2 regions of the Rhizobium sp. 21-4511-3d genome follow, and region 1 is predicted to be linked to the other one. Evidence: riboswitches for the same ligand, from Rfam matches in the RefSeq annotation. Region 1 holds a riboswitch; the other holds the start of a gene.
The links. A riboswitch is a leader RNA that binds a small molecule or an ion and turns the genes downstream of it on or off. The one in region 1 is predicted to bind FMN.
Positions count from the first base shown of each region.

Region 1 (8,344 bases):
TCGACGCAAACCTCGGCCCGGTCGCCGATATCCTGGCAGACAACGTCGACAAGCTCGTCGCCTTCAACGAGGACGCAGCTGCTGCCGGTCTCGCCGAAAGCCGCAGCCAGTATTCCACGACCCTGACGCTGATCTCCGCCGTTCTCGGCCTCAGCGCCCTGATCGTCTTCGCCGCGATCTATTTCGGAATTTCGGGCATCGCGAGCCCCATCGTCCGCATCACCAAGTCGATGCGCGGTCTGGCCGCCGGCGACACCGCATCGGAAATTCCGGGTAAGGGCAGGGAGGACGAGATCGGCCAGATGGCCAATGCCGTCGAGATCTTCCGTCTTGCCGCGATCGACAATCAGCGCCTGCAGGCGGATGCCGAGATGACCCGCGCCAAGACAGAGGCCGACAGGGCTCGCCTTGCTTCCGAGGCGGAAGCTGCCGCCCAGCAGCGCCTCGAGCAGGCGACCGCCGGTCTGGCCGGTGGCCTGCGCCGCCTCGCAGCCGGCGAGCTCGACTTCCAGCTCAACGACGCCTTCGCCCCTGATTTCGAGGCGCTCCGCCACGACCTGAACGGTGCGATCTCGCAGCTCGGCGGCACGCTCCGCGCCGTCGCCCAGTCGGCGGTCTCTATCACCGGGGGTACTCGCGAGATCAGCCAGGGCGCCGAGGATCTCTCGAAGCGCACCGAACAGCAGGCCGCTTCGCTCGAAGAGACCGCAGCCGCTCTCGATGAGATCACCGTGAATGTCTCGAACTCCTCCAAGCGCGCCGACGAGGCCCGCCAGGTGGCGATCCAGGCAAACCGCAGCGCCACGGCTTCCGGCACGGTTGTTGCCAATGCCGTCGATGCGATGGAGCGGATCGAGCAGTCGTCGAACCAGATCTCCAGCATCATCGGCGTCATCGACGAGATTGCCTTCCAGACCAACCTGCTGGCGCTGAACGCCGGTGTTGAGGCAGCGCGTGCCGGTGAAGCCGGCAAGGGCTTTGCCGTCGTTGCCCAGGAAGTCCGTGAACTGGCACAGCGTTCCGCCCAGGCCGCAAAGCAGATCAAGGACCTGATCCGCAACTCGTCGGTTGAAGTCGAAGGCGGCGTCAAGCTGGTGCGCGAAACCGGTGAGGCGCTGAAGACCATCGAACAGCTGGTCGTCACCATCAACCAGCACATGGACGCCATCGCCACGTCGTCGCGCGAACAGTCGACCGGTCTTTCCGAAGTTAACAGCGCCGTCAACCAGATGGATCAGGTGACCCAGCAGAACGCCGCGATGGTCGAAGAGACCAATGCCGCGAGCGCCACGCTGGCCGCCGAAGCCGATCGCATGAACCAGCTGATCGGCCAGTTCCAGCTCGGCGGCAGCCGCGCCGAGACCAACGCTGCGTCCCTGCGCCAGACGGCGGCCGCCATGGCCCGCCCGCAGCGCAGTGCTGCATCGGCCCCGGTCTATGCCAGCCACGGCAATGCCGCGGTGAAGCAGGAATGGTCCGAGTTCTGAGACCGGCTACCGGTAGAAGAGCATCACTTCGAAGGGTTCGGCGAAAGCCGGACCCTTTTCGCATTTCCGTGGTCTTGCGGAGCGCAGGCCTTTGATCTACGGATCGGCCGTTCTCAGGGCGGGGTGAAAGTCCCCACCGGCGGTAAAGGGTCTCGGCCCAAGCCCGCGAGCGCTTCGGCCGTCAACGGCCGGGGGTCAGCAGATCCGGTGCAATTCCGGAGCCGACGGTATAGTCCGGATGAAAGAGAATGATCGCAAGCTGTGAGCGGGGCAGGGGTCTGTCCGGCTGCCGTCCTGCGCTCATGCGTCCTGATTTGTGTTGGTCCCTTTCTGGATGAAAGACATGAATCAGACTTCCCTTGCTTTTTCCTCGTCGCGTGCGATGGCCGGTGCCGCTTTCATGGTGCTGGCGGGCATCGCCTTTTCCGTTCTCAATGTCGTCACCCAATGGCTGACGATGAAGCTCGGCTTCGCAGCCGCTTCCGCCGCTTTCTGGCAATATGCCTTCGCACTCCTCTTCTCGCTTCCTTTCCTGCGCCGCGCCGGCCTCTCGGCAATGCGCACCTCTTATCCCTGGCGCCATATCGTTCGCGTAGCGCTCGCCGCCCTCGGCGTCGAAGCCTGGGTGTCCGGTCTGGCCTCGGTGCCGATCTGGCAGGCGATCGCGCTGGTCATGACCTCGCCCTTCTTCATCATCCTCGGTGCCCGCCTGTTTCTCGGCGAGCGCGTCGGCCCGGCGCGCTGGGCCGCGACCGCTGTCGGCTTTGCCGGTGCGATGATCATCCTGCAGCCATGGTCGGACGCCTTCACCTGGGCGGCACTCCTTCCGATTATCTCGGCGCTTTTCTGGGGCGCGTCGTCGCTGATCACCAAGAGCCTGACCGGCATCGAGAAGCCGGAGACCATCACCGTCTGGCTGCTGGTGCTGCTGACGCCGATCAACGGCGTGCTGGCGGGTGTGGCCGGTTTCGAGGTGCCGCAGGGCATGACCCTGGCGCTCTTCGTCTTCGCCGGTCTGCTGACCGTCTTCGCGCAATATCTGCTGACCTTGGCCTACACCGTCGCCGATGCCGCCTATGTCCAGCCCTTCGACGACCTGAAGCTGCCGCTGAACGTTCTCGCGGGATGGCTGTTCTTCGGCTATGCGCCAGCGGGCTATCTCTGGCTCGGCGCCGCACTGATCCTGACCGCCTCGCTCTTCATCATGCGCAACGAGATGCGCCGGGAGAAGAACGCGGCCTGATGCAAAGCGGTGCAAAACTGCACCCGGTGTCATCCGCCTGTCATCCGTTTCCCTCAAAACCCCCATGTTTCGATTTTTCGACGCATGGGGGATTTCATGACTATTTCATCGCGCAAGGCAGCGCTCGCTGCCGTGCTCCTGGCTTCTGTTGCCTTTCCGGCAGTTGCCGAGCCTGTTTTCAATCGCATCGCATCTTTTCCGGTCGCTTCGAACCTGCCTGAAGGCAAGGACAAGCTTTCGACGACCTCTGCAGAAATCATCACCGCAACCGACGACGGCAACACGCTGATCTATAGCGACAGCCCGCTCGGCGCGATCGGGTTCGTCGACATCACCGACGCCAAGGCCCCGAAGGCTCTCGGCGCACTGATGATGGACGGTGAACCGACATCGGTCACCTCGACCTCGGGCAAGGCGCTCGTCGCCGTCAACACCAGCGAAAGCAAGGTCAAGCCGTCGGGCCGCCTCGCCATCGTCGATGTTGCCACCAAGAAGATCGAGAATACCTGCGATCTCGGCGGCCAGCCGGATTCGATCGCCCTCAACAAGGACAAGACGCTCGGCACCATCGCCATCGAGAACGAGCGTGACGAAGAGATCAACGACGGCAAGATCCCGCAGATGCCGGCTGGCGATCTCGTGCTCTTCCAGGTCAAGAACGGCACCGTCGATTGCGGCACCATCAAGCACGTCACGCTGACGGGTCTCGCCGGCATCGCGCCTGAAGATCCGGAGCCCGAATTCGTCTCCTTCAACGGCCAGGACGAAATCGCCCTGACGCTGCAGGAAAACAACGAGATCGTCATCATCGACGGCAAGACCGGCACGGTGAAGACGCATTTCACCGCCGGCAGCACCGATCTCTCCGGCATCGACACCAAGAAGGACGGCCAGCTGAAGTTCACCGGCGAAGCCAAGGGCGTTCTTCGCGAGCCCGACGCCGTAAAGTGGCTGGACGACAACCGTCTCGTCGTCGCCAACGAAGGCGACTATGAAGGCGGCTCGCGCGGCTTCACCGTCTTCGACAAGACCGGCAAGGTTCTCTACGAATCGGGCTCGTCCTTCGAGCGCGCCGTTGCCCATCTCGGCCACTATCCGGAAGGCCGCTCTTCCTCGAAGGGCGTCGAGCCCGAAGGCCTGGAAGCCGCCAAGTTCGGCGACGACCAGCTGTTCTTCCTGCTCGCCGAGCGCGCTTCGGTCGTCGGCGTCTTCAAGGATACCGGCGCTGATCCGGAACTGCTGCAGATCCTGCCGTCGGGCGTCTCGCCGGAAGGCGCGATCGCCATCCCGAGCCGCAATCTCTTCGCCACGGCCAACGAAGCCGATCTCGGCGAAGACGGCGGCCCGCGCTCGCATGTCATGATCTATGAGCGCAGCGAAGGCGCAAAGGCCTATCCGCAGATCGTCTCGGCAGAAAAGGACGGCAATCCGATCGGCTTCGCAGCGCTTTCGGGCCTTGCTGCCGTTCCTGAAAAGGCCGGCCAGCTCTTTGCCGTCTCCGACAGCGTTCTCGGCAATCAGCCGACGATCTACACGATCGACGCCACCAAGACGCCTGCCGTCATCACCGACGCGATGACCGTCAAGCGCGATGGCGCCGCTGCCCAGAAGCTCGACATCGAAGGCATCGCCGTCGACGCCAAGGGCTGGTTCTGGCTGGCTTCGGAAGGCAATAGCGAAAAGTTGCTGCCCCACGCTCTCTACCACGTCAACCCGAAGGGCGAGATCAAGGAAGAGATCGCACTGCCGAAGGAACTGACGGATAACGAAATCCGCTACGGCTTCGAAGGCGTGACGATCGTCGGCTCCGGCGAAGACGCAACGCTGTGGATGGCCGTACAGCGCGAGTGGAAGGACGACGAGAAGGGCTTCGTGAAGCTCGTCTCCTACAACCCGAAGAGCAAGGAATGGGGCGCCGTGCGCTACCCGCTCGACAAGTCTGAAAACGGCTGGGTCGGTCTCTCGGAAATCTCCGCCCATGGCGACAGCGTCTACATCATCGAGCGAGACAACCTCGTCGGCGATGCTGCCAAGCTGAAGAAACTCTACAAGGTCGCCATCTCGGACCTGAAGCCCGCCAAGCTCGGCGGCGAGCTCCCGGTCGTCAAGAAGGCGGAAGCCCATGACTTCCTCGATGAGCTGAAGACGGCAACCAACGGCTACGTCCTCGACAAGCTCGAAGGCTTCGCTTTCGACGCCGCGGGCAAGCCCTACGCCGTCACCGACAACGACGGCGTCAGCGACTCCTCCGGCGAGACCCTGTTCTTCCCGGTCAATCTGGTCGGCACGAACTGAGCTATTCAGGCAGCATGAGATTAGGAAGGCCGGGCGCAAGCCCGGCCTTTTTGTTGTTTGGGCCTGCTATGAAATGAGGCGGTAGCGCCAATCTCTCCCTCATCCCTGTGCTTGTCACAGGGATCCAGCCGCCGCGCGTCTGCGCGGCGAAAAAGTCTCTCCCTCCCAAGGACTTGGGACGGCTGGATCTCTGTGACAAGCACAGAGATGAGGGAAGTGTTTGGGGTGTCAGTCAGGCCAAACAAAAACGGCCGGGCAATAACCCGGCCATCTCTCATTCAATCCGTGCAAATCCTACCAGCGATGATGCACATGCGGTGCGATCAGCCGCTCGTAGATCTCCCGCGTCGCCGCCATCACGTCCTGGGAAAGCGGCGCAAGGCTGGCGGCCTCGGCATTGGCCTTCGCCTGCTCGCCATTGCGCGCGCCCGGGATGACCACGGTAACGGCCTCGTGCATCAGGATCCAGCGCAGCGCGAATGCGGCCATCGTGGCGCCCGCAGGCACCAGCTTGCGGACTTCCTCGACCGCCTGCAGGCCGACCTCGAAGGGGACGCCGGCAAAGGTCTCGCCGACATCGAAGGCTTCGCCGTTGCGGTTGAAGTTGCGGTGGTCGTCGCTCGCGAATTTCGTGTCGCGGGTGATCTTGCCGGAGAGCAGGCCGCTGGCGAGCGGCACGCGGGCAATCACCGCGACGTTCTTGCGGCGGGCTTCCTGGAAGAACAGGTGATCCGGGCGCTGGCGAAAGATGTTGTAGATGATCTGGATGCTCTCGACGCCCGGGAATTCGATCGCCTTCAGCGCTTCCTCGACCTTCTCGACGCTGACGCCGTAGCCCTTGATCTTGCCGGCCTTCTGTAGCTCGTTCAGGCCTTCGAAGACCTCCGCGCGGTAAAGCACTTCCGTCGGCGGGCAGTGCAGCTGCACGAGGTCGAGGCTCTCGACCTCGAGATTCTTCAGGCTGCGGTCGATGAAGCCCTCGAGATTGGCCTTGGTGTAGCCGTCGGCGACATGCGGGTTGAGGCGGCGTCCGGCCTTGGTGGCGACCATCGGGCGCTTGCCGCCGCGGCTCTTCAGGACGTCGGCGACGATCTTTTCCGAGCGGCCGTCGCCATAGACGTCGGCGGTGTCGATGAAGGTCATGCCGGCATCGAGTGCTGCGTTGAGGGTGGCGCGGCCATCGGCCTCGCTGACGTCACCCCAGGAGCCGCCGATCTGCCAGGCGCCGAAGCCGACATTGGTGACCGAAAACGGCATGCGGCCGAAACTATGCTCTTTCATGGAAAATCTCCCTCGTGATGAAACTGCATCGCACCTAGCAGCCGCCGCAGAGGTCGGCAAGCGCGCGACCGCAAGGGAGATAGGGCAGGGTCTCACTTCTTCGAGAAGACGACCCGCACGGTGGCAACCGGGAAGCCGAATTTGCTGACCCAGGCGGTATTCAGCAGCGTCCCATCAGGCTGGCGCCGGATCGTATCGTGGAAGCGCACGATATTCTGCTTAGGCCCGGGCGCGATATCGACGAGATAGCTGTAGCGCGCCACATCGCCCTTGATGGTCACTGCCGCCGGGCCGACGACATCCTCGCGAGTGCCGCTGTAACGGCCGGGCGCGGTCTTGATGAAGCGCCAGGTCTTTCGCTCGCGCTGCCCATCGGCATAGACGAAATCCTCGCGCAGCGTCAGTTGCCTGCCGTTCCAGCGGCCGGTCAGCGCCACGCGAAACTTGCGGTCGACGCCGTTGATTGCCTTGAACTCTCCTTGGGCCACGCTGCGCCCGGCAAAGAAATCTTCGAGCGCGAAATCGCGCGCACTCGCCAGATGCGGCAGCGCGATGATGGCGAGAATCGCGGCGATGATGATGAGACCTGTGCGTCGCATGGTCTTCCTCCACTTCAAATCATCCTGTCACTGACCTACGTTTGCACGCACGCACCGGATCAATCGCAGGAGAATCACAATGGACATCAAGCAGGCCGGATCGCGGCCCTCGACCAGGCCATCCGCCGACTATTTCACCGGCACCGTCCGTCTCGACCCGATCGTCGAAGGGCCGGATCCGGCACGCGTCCGCGCCGCCACCGTCACCTTCGAACCCGGCGCCCGCACCGCCTGGCACACGCATCCCCTGGGTCAGACGCTGATCGTGACGTCAGGCAAGGGCCTCGTGCAGGTCTGGGGGCAGGACATCCGCGAGATCCGCCCCGGCGACGTCGTCTGGTTCGAGCCCGGCGAAAAGCACTGGCATGGTGCAGCACCCGATACCGCAATGAGCCACATCGCCATCCAGGAAGCGCTGAACGGCTCCCCGGTCGACTGGATGGAGCATGTCAGCGACGATCAGTATGCAGGAAAGAGCTGGAGCGTTTCGCGTCAGGCGTGAGCATCCGGCACAAAAGGCGACCGGCATCCGTGCCGGCCGCCACAGCGGCGTCAGAGCCGCTTCAGGCAGTAAGAAAAATGCGCATGTGATTCGACCGTCAGGAACTCGAACTGCCAGCCGTAATCCTTGCAGAACTTGGTGACGGCCTCGACAACGCCATAGACGATCGGCTTCACCGTATTGCCCGTGCAGAAATCATGCCCGGCAATCCGCCCCGTCCGCTTCACCTTCCTGTCGCAGAGCAGGAGCTCCTGCCAGGTAAGCTCGAACGAATGGTCGGTATCGATATAGGCCCAGTCGAGAAACCCGTCCTCGAACTCGTTGAGCTTCTCCAGAGACGTGCCCTGCATCAGCGTGACCTGTCCGGAAGCGATCTCCGCCTCGAACTTGGTCTGCACGTCATGCAGGCCGGAACTGTACCGGTCCATCCCCCAGGGATCGATAAGGAAGAGCTGCGAAGGGCGATTCTTCTCGACGATCTCGGCCGTATACTCGCCAAAGGCCACGCCGACCTCGACGCCCACGCCGCCATTCGGGATACGGTAGAGCAACTCCCCTCTATCCGGCAGGAGCTTTGCATTCTCCATATGATGAGCCGAAAGCTGTGTCCGCGGCATCGCCGCGCGCTGCGCTTGCCGTTCTTCGCGTGTTTTCATCGTCGTCTGGTCTCGCTACCTGAGCGGCTAGCGGCCGCCCTTAAAGTTGTAGTATAAGCAGCTCAGGGTTCGCGCAATGGTGACCCGTCAGCCTCGCGCGCGGCATCGATGACGATGCCGCGGCACAGGCAGGTGAATGGTAGGAATGCAGCAAGCGCAAGGCCATACCCCCGGATATTATCTCGGCTCACATTTGCGTGTCGTCGCCGCACTGCTGATTCGCGAAATGGCGACGCGCTTCGGCAGTAAGCCTGGCGGCTATGTCTGGGCCATTCTCGATC
Region 1 covers NZ_JBNWCF010000001.1:617,283-625,626, forward strand. The annotation lists gene ACQZ5H_RS03275 (methyl-accepting chemotaxis protein) at 1-1,487, shown strand, start outside; FMN riboswitch at 1,593-1,741, shown strand; gene ACQZ5H_RS03280 (DMT family transporter) at 1,831-2,730, shown strand; gene ACQZ5H_RS03285 (esterase-like activity of phytase family protein) at 2,827-5,025, shown strand; gene ACQZ5H_RS03290 (aldo/keto reductase) at 5,320-6,306, opposite strand; gene ACQZ5H_RS03295 (DUF3833 family protein) at 6,399-6,905, opposite strand; gene ACQZ5H_RS03300 ((R)-mandelonitrile lyase) at 6,985-7,407, shown strand; gene ACQZ5H_RS03305 (class I SAM-dependent methyltransferase) at 7,458-8,063, opposite strand; gene ACQZ5H_RS03310 (ABC transporter permease) at 8,209-8,344, shown strand, end outside.

Region 2 (8,344 bases), on a different contig from region 1:
CCAAGAGCGAAAAGCAGCTCTTCGATTGCCTGCTGATCACCAAGGACAATGTCGACAAATACACCGGTCCGTTCGTTCTCGAGCAGTAATCGGTCGGGGCGCCCGCAAGGGCGCTCTCCAGGCCGGGCGGCATCCACCCGCCCGGCTCCCCGCATGCCTGAAACGGTTACCCGCGGTATAGGCCGCCCGTTCCGTTTCACCATTTTGCCTTGGCACGGCAATCACTGTACGAAGCTGGTATCCAGAATTCAGCGACAGGGGTGACCCGTGACACAGAAGACTAGCCAGGGCGAAGATCTGTTGGAGCAGCTTACGAGCGACAGCCGGCAGACGCGCCAGATCGCGCGCCGCCGCATGATCGCAGAGGCCGTGATGAGTGAAGGCTCGATGCGGATTGAAGACCTGACCGACCGTTTCGGCATCAGCCTGATGACGGCGCATCGCGATGTCGATGAGCTGGTGAGCCGCGGGCTGTTCCGCAAAACGCGCGGCATCGTGACGGCCGCCGCCACCAATCTCATCGAATCCAGCGACGTCTACCGCTCCAACCGCCAGGCAACCGAGAAGAAGCTGATCGCCGAAGCGGCGATGCAGTTCGTCGAGCCCGGCCAGGCGATCTTCTTCGACGATTCGACCACCGTTCTGCAGATGGCAACGCATCTGCCGTCCAGGGTTCCCGTCACCGCAATCACCAATTCGCTGACGTTGATGAATGCGCTGACCGGCATGCACGACGTGACGCTGCTGGCGCTGGGCGGGCAATATTACAACTGGTGCAACGCCTTCATGGGTCGCATGACAATCAGCGAAATCAAAGGCTTGCGTGCCGATGTTGCTTTCATTTCGATGTCGGCGATCAGTGACGGCACAGTGCTCCACCAGTCGCCGGAGACCGTCGATACCAAGCGCGCCATGTTCGACTGTTCCGTCAAACGCATCCTGCTTGCCGATCACACCAAGTTCGAACGGCGGGCACTTCACAGTTTCGCAGCACTGGACGAGTTCGATGTCGTCATCGTCGACGACAAGACCAACCCGGTGCATATCGACCGCATGCGGTCCAAGGATATCAACGTGGTGGTTGCCCGGGGTGCCCAGGGGCGCTCGTAAGGCGGCTTGCCCGTTGCACAAACGAGGTAAGGGCGAATGCCGAGTCTGCTCGGGATCGATAGTGGCCTGACGGTCACCAAGGCCGTCATTTTCGATATCGACGGCACGCCGCTCGCAGTCAGCAGGCGCCGTGTCACGCAGTTCATGCCGAAGCCGCGCCATATCGAGCGCGATATGGACGAGCTCTGGACAGCGACCGCCGATGCCATCCGCGAGGCTATCGCGCTGAGCGGCCGGCCGGCGAACGACATCCAGGCGATTTCCGCCACGGCGCATGGCGATGGCATCTATCTCCTCGATCACGACCAGAAGCCGCTCGGCCGCGCCATCCTCTCGCTCGACAGCCGGGCAGGAGAGATCGTCGATCGGTGGGAAGGCGAGGTGGCGGATGCCGCGATCGAGCTGACCGGCCAGATCCCGCATGTCTCGGCGCCCTCGGCACTGCTTGCCTGGATTCGAGAGAACGAGCCGGAGCGATTTCAGCAGATCGGCCACTTCGTCAGCTGCAAGGACTGGCTGCGCTTCTGCCTCACCGGCATTATCGGCACCGACCGCACCGAGGCCAGCACCTCCTTCACCAATGTGCGCACGCAGGATTACAGCCAGGACGCCCTAAAACTCTTCGGCATCGAAGCGCTCGTTCACGCCTTGCCGCCGGCCTCCCGCTCCGACCAGATCGTCGGACGGGTGACACGCGAGGCTGCTCTGAGAACCGGGCTTGCCGAATGCACGCCCGTCGTCGCCGGATTGCATGATGTCACCGCCTCGGCGCTGGGCGCTGGGGGATACGGGCAAGGCGTCGTCGCCGTCATCGCCGGGACCTATTCGATCAACGAGACGCTGTCTTCCGAGCCGCGCGTCGACAGGCGGTGGTTCTGCCGCAACGGCATTGCGCCCGGCATCTGGAACAGCATGTCGATCTCGCCTGCCTCGACCGCGAACTACGACTGGTTTCTCGATACGCTCTGCGCCAGCGAGCGGGCACAGGGCGGCGCCATCCATGCGCTGCTGGCGCCGGAGATCGATGCCGCCTTCGAGCGCCCATCGACCGCGCTCTTCCACCCCTATCTCTTCGGTTCGCCCTACGGCGCGGCAGCCAGCGCCAGCTTCTTCGGTCTCGGCGGCTGGCACGATCGCGGCGACATGCTGCGCGCCGTCCTCGAAGGCATCGCCTTCAATCACCGCATCCATGTCGATGCGCTGCGGGATGGCTTTTCCTTCGATCGGGCGCGGCTCGCAGGCGGCGTGTCGCGCAATCCGACGGTGGTGCAGATGTTTGCCGATGTGCTCGGCATACCCGTGACGGTGACCGAGACCGATGAGGCGGCGGCCTGGGGTGCCGCCCTCTGCGCCGGATCAGGCGTCGGGATCTATGCCGATCCGCAAGCCGACCCCCGTGACATAACAAGCATTGCCAGGACCTGCGAACCGGATGCGGCGCGCAGCGCCGATTACGAGAAGCGCTACCAGGTATTCCGCGAAATCGCCGAGGCGATGACGCCGCTCTGGCCGAAGATTGCCGGTCTCGCACCCGCCAACGCGGCAAACTGACAAGACGAATGCCGGCCTCCCAACCGGCGATTTAGGATACGACTATGACAGCCGACATGCAGCAACGCTTCTCGAGCCTAGGAGAGGGCGATATCGACGTCCTGATCATCGGGGCGGGCATCAATGGCGCCGGGCTTTTCCGCGATCTCTCAGCGCAGGGCATCAACTGCCTGATCGTCGACAAGGGCGATTTCGGCTCAGGCACCAGCGCCGCACCTTCCCGCCTTATCCATGGCGGCCTGAAATATCTGGAGACAGGCGAATTCGGCCTCGTCGCGCAATCGACCCTGGAGCGCAATCTGCTTCTCAAGAACGCACCGCATTGCGTCGAGCCGCTGCCGACCTTCATCCCGGTCTTCTCCTGGACGCGCGGCATCTGGGCGGCCTTACGCACGCTCTTCGGCTCGAAGACGGCCCCGCGCAGCCGCGGCGCGGTGCTGATCAAGATCGGCCTCGGCCTCTACGATTTCTTCGGCTCGCGCGACCGCGTCATGCCGAAGCACCGGCTGATCCTGAAGCGGCAGGCGCGCAAGGAAATGCCGCATGTCACGCCAGCGATCGTCGCCGGCGGCATCTATTACGACGCCAAGATCAGCCGCCCGGAGCGGCTTGTCTATGAGCTGGTCAAGGATGGCTGCGATGCCAATCAGAAGAGCCTGGCCGCCAATTTCACGACACTGGATTCCGTCGAGGAGGGCCGGCTGACATTCCGGCAGGCTGACGGGTCGAGCTTCGCCGTCAAGCCGAAGCTTGTGGTCAACGCGGCTGGCCCCTGGATCGATCACGTCAATACCGCGCTCGGCGCACCGTCACACCTGATCGGCGGCACCAAGGGATCGCACATCCTGCTCGATCACCCTGAACTCGTTCGCAGCCTGAACGGCCACATGATCTATTTCGAGGCCGACGACGGCCGCATCTGCCTCGTCTACAGCTATCTCGGTCTGGCGCTGGTCGGCTCGACCGATATCCCGGCGGATGACCCCGACAACGTCCTCTGCGAGGAGCCGGAGACCGACTATTTCCTCGAAAGCGTCCGCTCGCTGCTGCCGACGCTGCGTTTCGACCGCGACCAGATCGTCTACAGCTATAGCGGCATCCGCCCGCTACCGGCGTCCGATGCAACGGCACCAGGCCTCATCAGCCGCGATCATTCCGCACCGGTCAAGGAACCGGAAGGCAACCGCCCGTTCCCGATCGTCTCGCTGGTCGGCGGCAAGTGGACGACCTTCCGCGGCTTTGCCGAAGAGGTCGCCGATACCGTTCTCTCCCGCTTGCAGCGCGACCGCCGGGAATCGACGCGTTATCTGGCGATCGGCGGCGGCAAGGGCTTTCCTGCCGATGGCGAGAAGCGCGGACACTGGATCAAGGAGCTCGCATCAAAGGGCAACGTTTCTATCGAACGCGCCGACGAATTGCTGAGCCGCTACGGCACGACGGCTGCGCCGATCCTCACATTCGCTTCGGTTCAGTTTGACGACACGAGACTGACGGGCGCGCCGCGCCACAGTTTCAGAGAGATCGACTGGATTGCCAGAAACGAGCTTGTCGTTCACCTCGCCGATATCGTGCTTCGCCGCACGACGTTGGCGATCGAGGGGCGGCTGACGATCGAAGGCTTGCGGGAAATCGCCGGCATTGCAGCCGCAGCGCTCGGCTGGGATGCGGCGCGGACGGAGAACGAGATTGCCGACGTCACCGGTCAATTGAGCCGCTTCCACGGCCAGACGCTGACGAGCACTGCGCCGGCTGCCGGCCGCGAGAAAACCCCGCGCCCGGCTTCGGGCTAAAACACACGGGAGCAGACGCGTCGGGGCGATTTCCGGCGCGCGCTTGTTTCGTCCGATCAGAGAGCGGCGACCGCCAGGTTACTGCGGGCCTCAAGGATTGCCCGGCAGGCATTGGCGGCTTCCTGGCCCTTGATCACGAAGTGGTTCATGAAGAACTCGATATGGGCTTCGCTTTCCTGGAAGTGATGCGGCGTCAGCACTGCCGAGAGAACCGGGATGCTGGTATCCAGCTGGACACGCATCAGGCCATCGAGAACGGTGCCGGCCACGAAATCGTGCCGGTAGATGCCGCCATCGACGACGAAGGCGCAGCCGAGGACCGCGGCATATTTGCCGGTGCGGGCGAGCGTCTGTGCGTGAAGCGGGATTTCGAGCGCGCCGGGAACGTCGAAAATCTCGACATCGGCGGCATTGCCGCCCTGGGCCTGCCACGTCGAAACGAAGGAATTCACGCACTGGTCCACGATACCGGCATGCCAGCGGGCGCGCACGACGGCGATCTTGATGCCCTGGGGTTTGGTTGCGATAGTCATGTCTCTGCCTTTCAAGGGTGCCATTTCTGGCGGTTGCGTCGAGCCGCGAAGCGGCCCAATTCTCCCTTGGGCGAACAGCACTGCACACCTCTCGCGCGGAAAGGTGCTGCCTGCATGCTCTCTTCCATCCGGACTATACCGTCGGCTCCGGCCTCTCACCGGATCTGCTGACCTTCCATTTGCGGAAGCGCTCGCGGGCTCCGGGTTGCCCCGATACCGCCGGTGGGGAATTGCACCCCGCCCTGAGAACAGCGCGAGATAAATCCAATTTCGGCAAGGATGCAAGTCCGGAAACGGCGTCAGATGACCTGTTTGGTCAAACAGGCTTGAGATCGCCGATGATCGTCGGAATGAGCTCCGATACGGTCGGATGGATCGGCACCGACCATTGCAGGACCGGATAGGTCGTCCCGGCATTCATGGCGTCGATGATCCCGTGGATCGCCTCGTCGCCCTCGATGCCGAGGAAGGCGGCGCCGAGGATCTCCTGGGTTTCCGCATCCGCGACGATCTTCATGAAGCCCTTGGTCTCGCCGCGCTCATTGGCGCGGCCGACACGGGTCATCGGCCGTTTCGAGACCGCAACCTTGCGGCCGGAAGCACGCGCCTGCTTCTCCGTCATCCCGGCGCGGCCGAGCGGCGGATCGATATAGAGCGCGTAGGCGGGAATGCGGCTCGACACCTTGCGGTCGCCGCCATCAAGCAGATTGGCGGCCGCGATCTCGAAGTCGTTGTAGGACGTATGCGTGAAGGCGCCGTGGCCGTTGCAGTCGCCGAGCGCATAGATGCCCTCGACATTGGTCATCAGCCGGTCATCGACGGTGATGAAGCCACGCTTGTCGGTCGCGACACCCGCCTTGTCGAGGCCGAGATCACCGGTATTCGGCGTGCGACCGGTGGCGACGAGCACATGGCTGGCCTTGATGTCCGGCTTGCCGGAAATCGAGACGGTGATGCCGTCACCCGCCTTGGCGAAAGCGATGTTCTCCGCGCCGGTATGAACGGCGATGCCTTCGGAAGCGATGATCTCCTCGATCGCATCGGAGACATCCTCGTCCTCGCGCGAGGCGAGTTTCGGGCCGCGCTCGATGACCGTCACCTCGGCGCCGAAGCGGCGATACATCTGTGCGAATTCGAGGCCGATATAGCTGCCGCCGATCACCACGAGATGGCGGGGCAGGATATCGAGCTGGATAATCGAGGTGCTTGTCAGATAATCGACATCGGCGAGGCCCGGAAAATCCGGAATGGTCGGCCGGGCGCCGACATTCAGGAAGATCTGCGGCGCAGTCAGCACCTCGCCATTGACCTCGACGGTCCTGGCGCCGGTGAATGTCGCGTGGCCATAGATCACCTCCATGGTCTCCATTCCGGAGAACCAACCGGTCAGCCCGTTGCGGGCGTTCATCGTCACGGTTTCGGCGCGCTTGCGCACCACCTTCATATCGACATCGATAGGACCCGAAATCCTGACGCCATAATCGCCGCCGGTGTGCGCCACATGTGCGGCGCGGGCGCTGGCAACCAGCGTCTTGGTCGGCATGCAGCCCGCATTGACGCAGGTGCCGCCAAGATATTTGCGCTCGATAAGCGCCACCTTCATGCCCTTCTCGGCCATGCGCGCGGCAAGAAAGGGGCCGGCCTGGCCGGCCCCGATGAAGATGGCGTCATAGGTCTTCATGCGACGGCCGAGATGATGAGGATGGCGCCGACGATGGCGACGGCGTCTTCGATCAGCGCCGCCGGCGTATCCTTGCCGAAGATGGCCGCGAGCTTGCCGCGGACGGCAGCACCGCCCAGCGTGCCCACGACCGCGCCGACCACGCCGGCAAGCAGGCCGCCGATGAGCGAACCGCCGGACGCGCCGATCGTGGCGCCGGTCAGCGCACCCATGATGATGCGGGCGCCGAACTGCATCGGCACCTTGCGGCTCGGCGTCGTCGGAAGCTGGTCGGTGACGAGCTCGACGGCGGCGAGCACCGTGAAGATCCACGGCGTCCACTTGTAGCCCATGAAGGCAAGCGGGGTCTGGGATACGTCGAACCAGCCGAGAGCCGCGCCCCAGGCAACGGCGGCAGGTGCAGTCATGGCCCGAAGGCCGGCAATGATCCCAATCAAAAATGCAAGAAACAGAAGCATGCGAGGGTCCCCTTCCTCTGCGGATGCCGAAACGGCAAAGCCAGCGTGGCACAAACCTCTACCGGTTGCAATTGGGGGTGGATGGCTCTACCGGCCGAGTGCCTGCAGCAGCTCTTCGGCGGCGCGAAGCCCGCTTTGATAGGCGCCGTGGGCCGTCGAAAAATCCGTCTGGTGCGTCGCTTCGCCGGCGAAGAATACCCTGCCGTCATAGGGCTTTGCCAGTTCGAGGCGGGCATCGGCCTGGCCGGGCAGGGCGTGGCTATAGCCACCGCGGATCGAGGGCGTGTTCGTCCATTCCGAGGCGGCGAGCGGGCGCAGCTCTTTGTGGATATCGGAGCCGAAGATCGCCGCCAGTTCATCCATCGCATGCGGGAAGGCACCGTCCGGATCGGCTGCGACGGCGCGGGCTCCGGCACCGCCGAGAAAGACCTCGATCACGGGCTTGCCGAAGGGGCGGATGTAATAGGTGCCGGTCTTCGGATCGCGCGGATTGCCGAGAACATGGCTCTCGGCCTCGAAGCTGCTGCCGCCAATTATCTCGAAATAGAGCTTCTCGTTATTGCCGAGCGGCAGTTTTGCTGCTGCCTCGCGCCACGGATCGAGCGGCGAGGGCATCCGAATAAAACCGCCCGCAAGCACATTGGTGGATACTGCGATGATGACAGCCTTCGGCCTCACAGCGCCCTGGGCTGTCTGCAACGTCACCCGGCTTCCGCCGAGCGCAATCGACTGCACCATCGTCCCGACATGCAGCTCCACTGAAGCCGGCATGGTCGAGGCGACAAGCGCGCCGTAGCCGGTCTCGACCCGCCAGTTATATTCCGTCGAGGCCTCGTCATAGGCGGCATAGTCTTTAGCGGAGATCCGCTCCAGCTCGTCGCCACTGATATAGCCGCTCAGCGCCTGCAGATAGGCGAGCCAGGGTTCTCCGGGCTCCACCGCGTCGATGGCGCAATCGCTTGGCGGCGGCGCATCGGCGACCCGCTCGCTCCAGCGGGCAAAAGCGGCGCGGGCAGCCTCACGTTCGGCCTGCGGAAAGCCGAGGTCGCGATCCTGGCGCTGCCAGGCGCTTGGCTTGCGATCGACTGAAATCCCGGCGTCTTCGGCAATCCGCGTCCAGGGATTGCGGTCGCCGGAATGCAGCCAGCCGCAACCGAGATCGATCGCGGCGACAGGTGTCTGCAACGTCCAGGCACGGCCGCCGATGCGGGGCAGGGCTTC
Region 2 covers NZ_JBNWCF010000023.1:41,808-50,151, reverse strand. The annotation lists gene ACQZ5H_RS31240 (D-ribose ABC transporter substrate-binding protein) at 1-89, shown strand, start outside; gene ACQZ5H_RS31235 (DeoR/GlpR family DNA-binding transcription regulator) at 268-1,110, shown strand; gene ACQZ5H_RS31230 (FGGY-family carbohydrate kinase) at 1,147-2,661, shown strand; gene ACQZ5H_RS31225 (glycerol-3-phosphate dehydrogenase/oxidase) at 2,706-4,451, shown strand; gene ACQZ5H_RS31220 (6,7-dimethyl-8-ribityllumazine synthase) at 4,508-4,984, opposite strand; FMN riboswitch at 5,097-5,238, opposite strand; gene ACQZ5H_RS31215 (FAD-containing oxidoreductase) at 5,301-6,665, opposite strand; gene ACQZ5H_RS31210 (DUF4126 family protein) at 6,662-7,123, opposite strand; gene ACQZ5H_RS31205 (flavin monoamine oxidase family protein) at 7,211-8,344, opposite strand, start outside.
Region 2: another riboswitch for FMN. It lies ahead of ACQZ5H_RS31220 (6,7-dimethyl-8-ribityllumazine synthase); the one in region 1 lies ahead of ACQZ5H_RS03280 (DMT family transporter).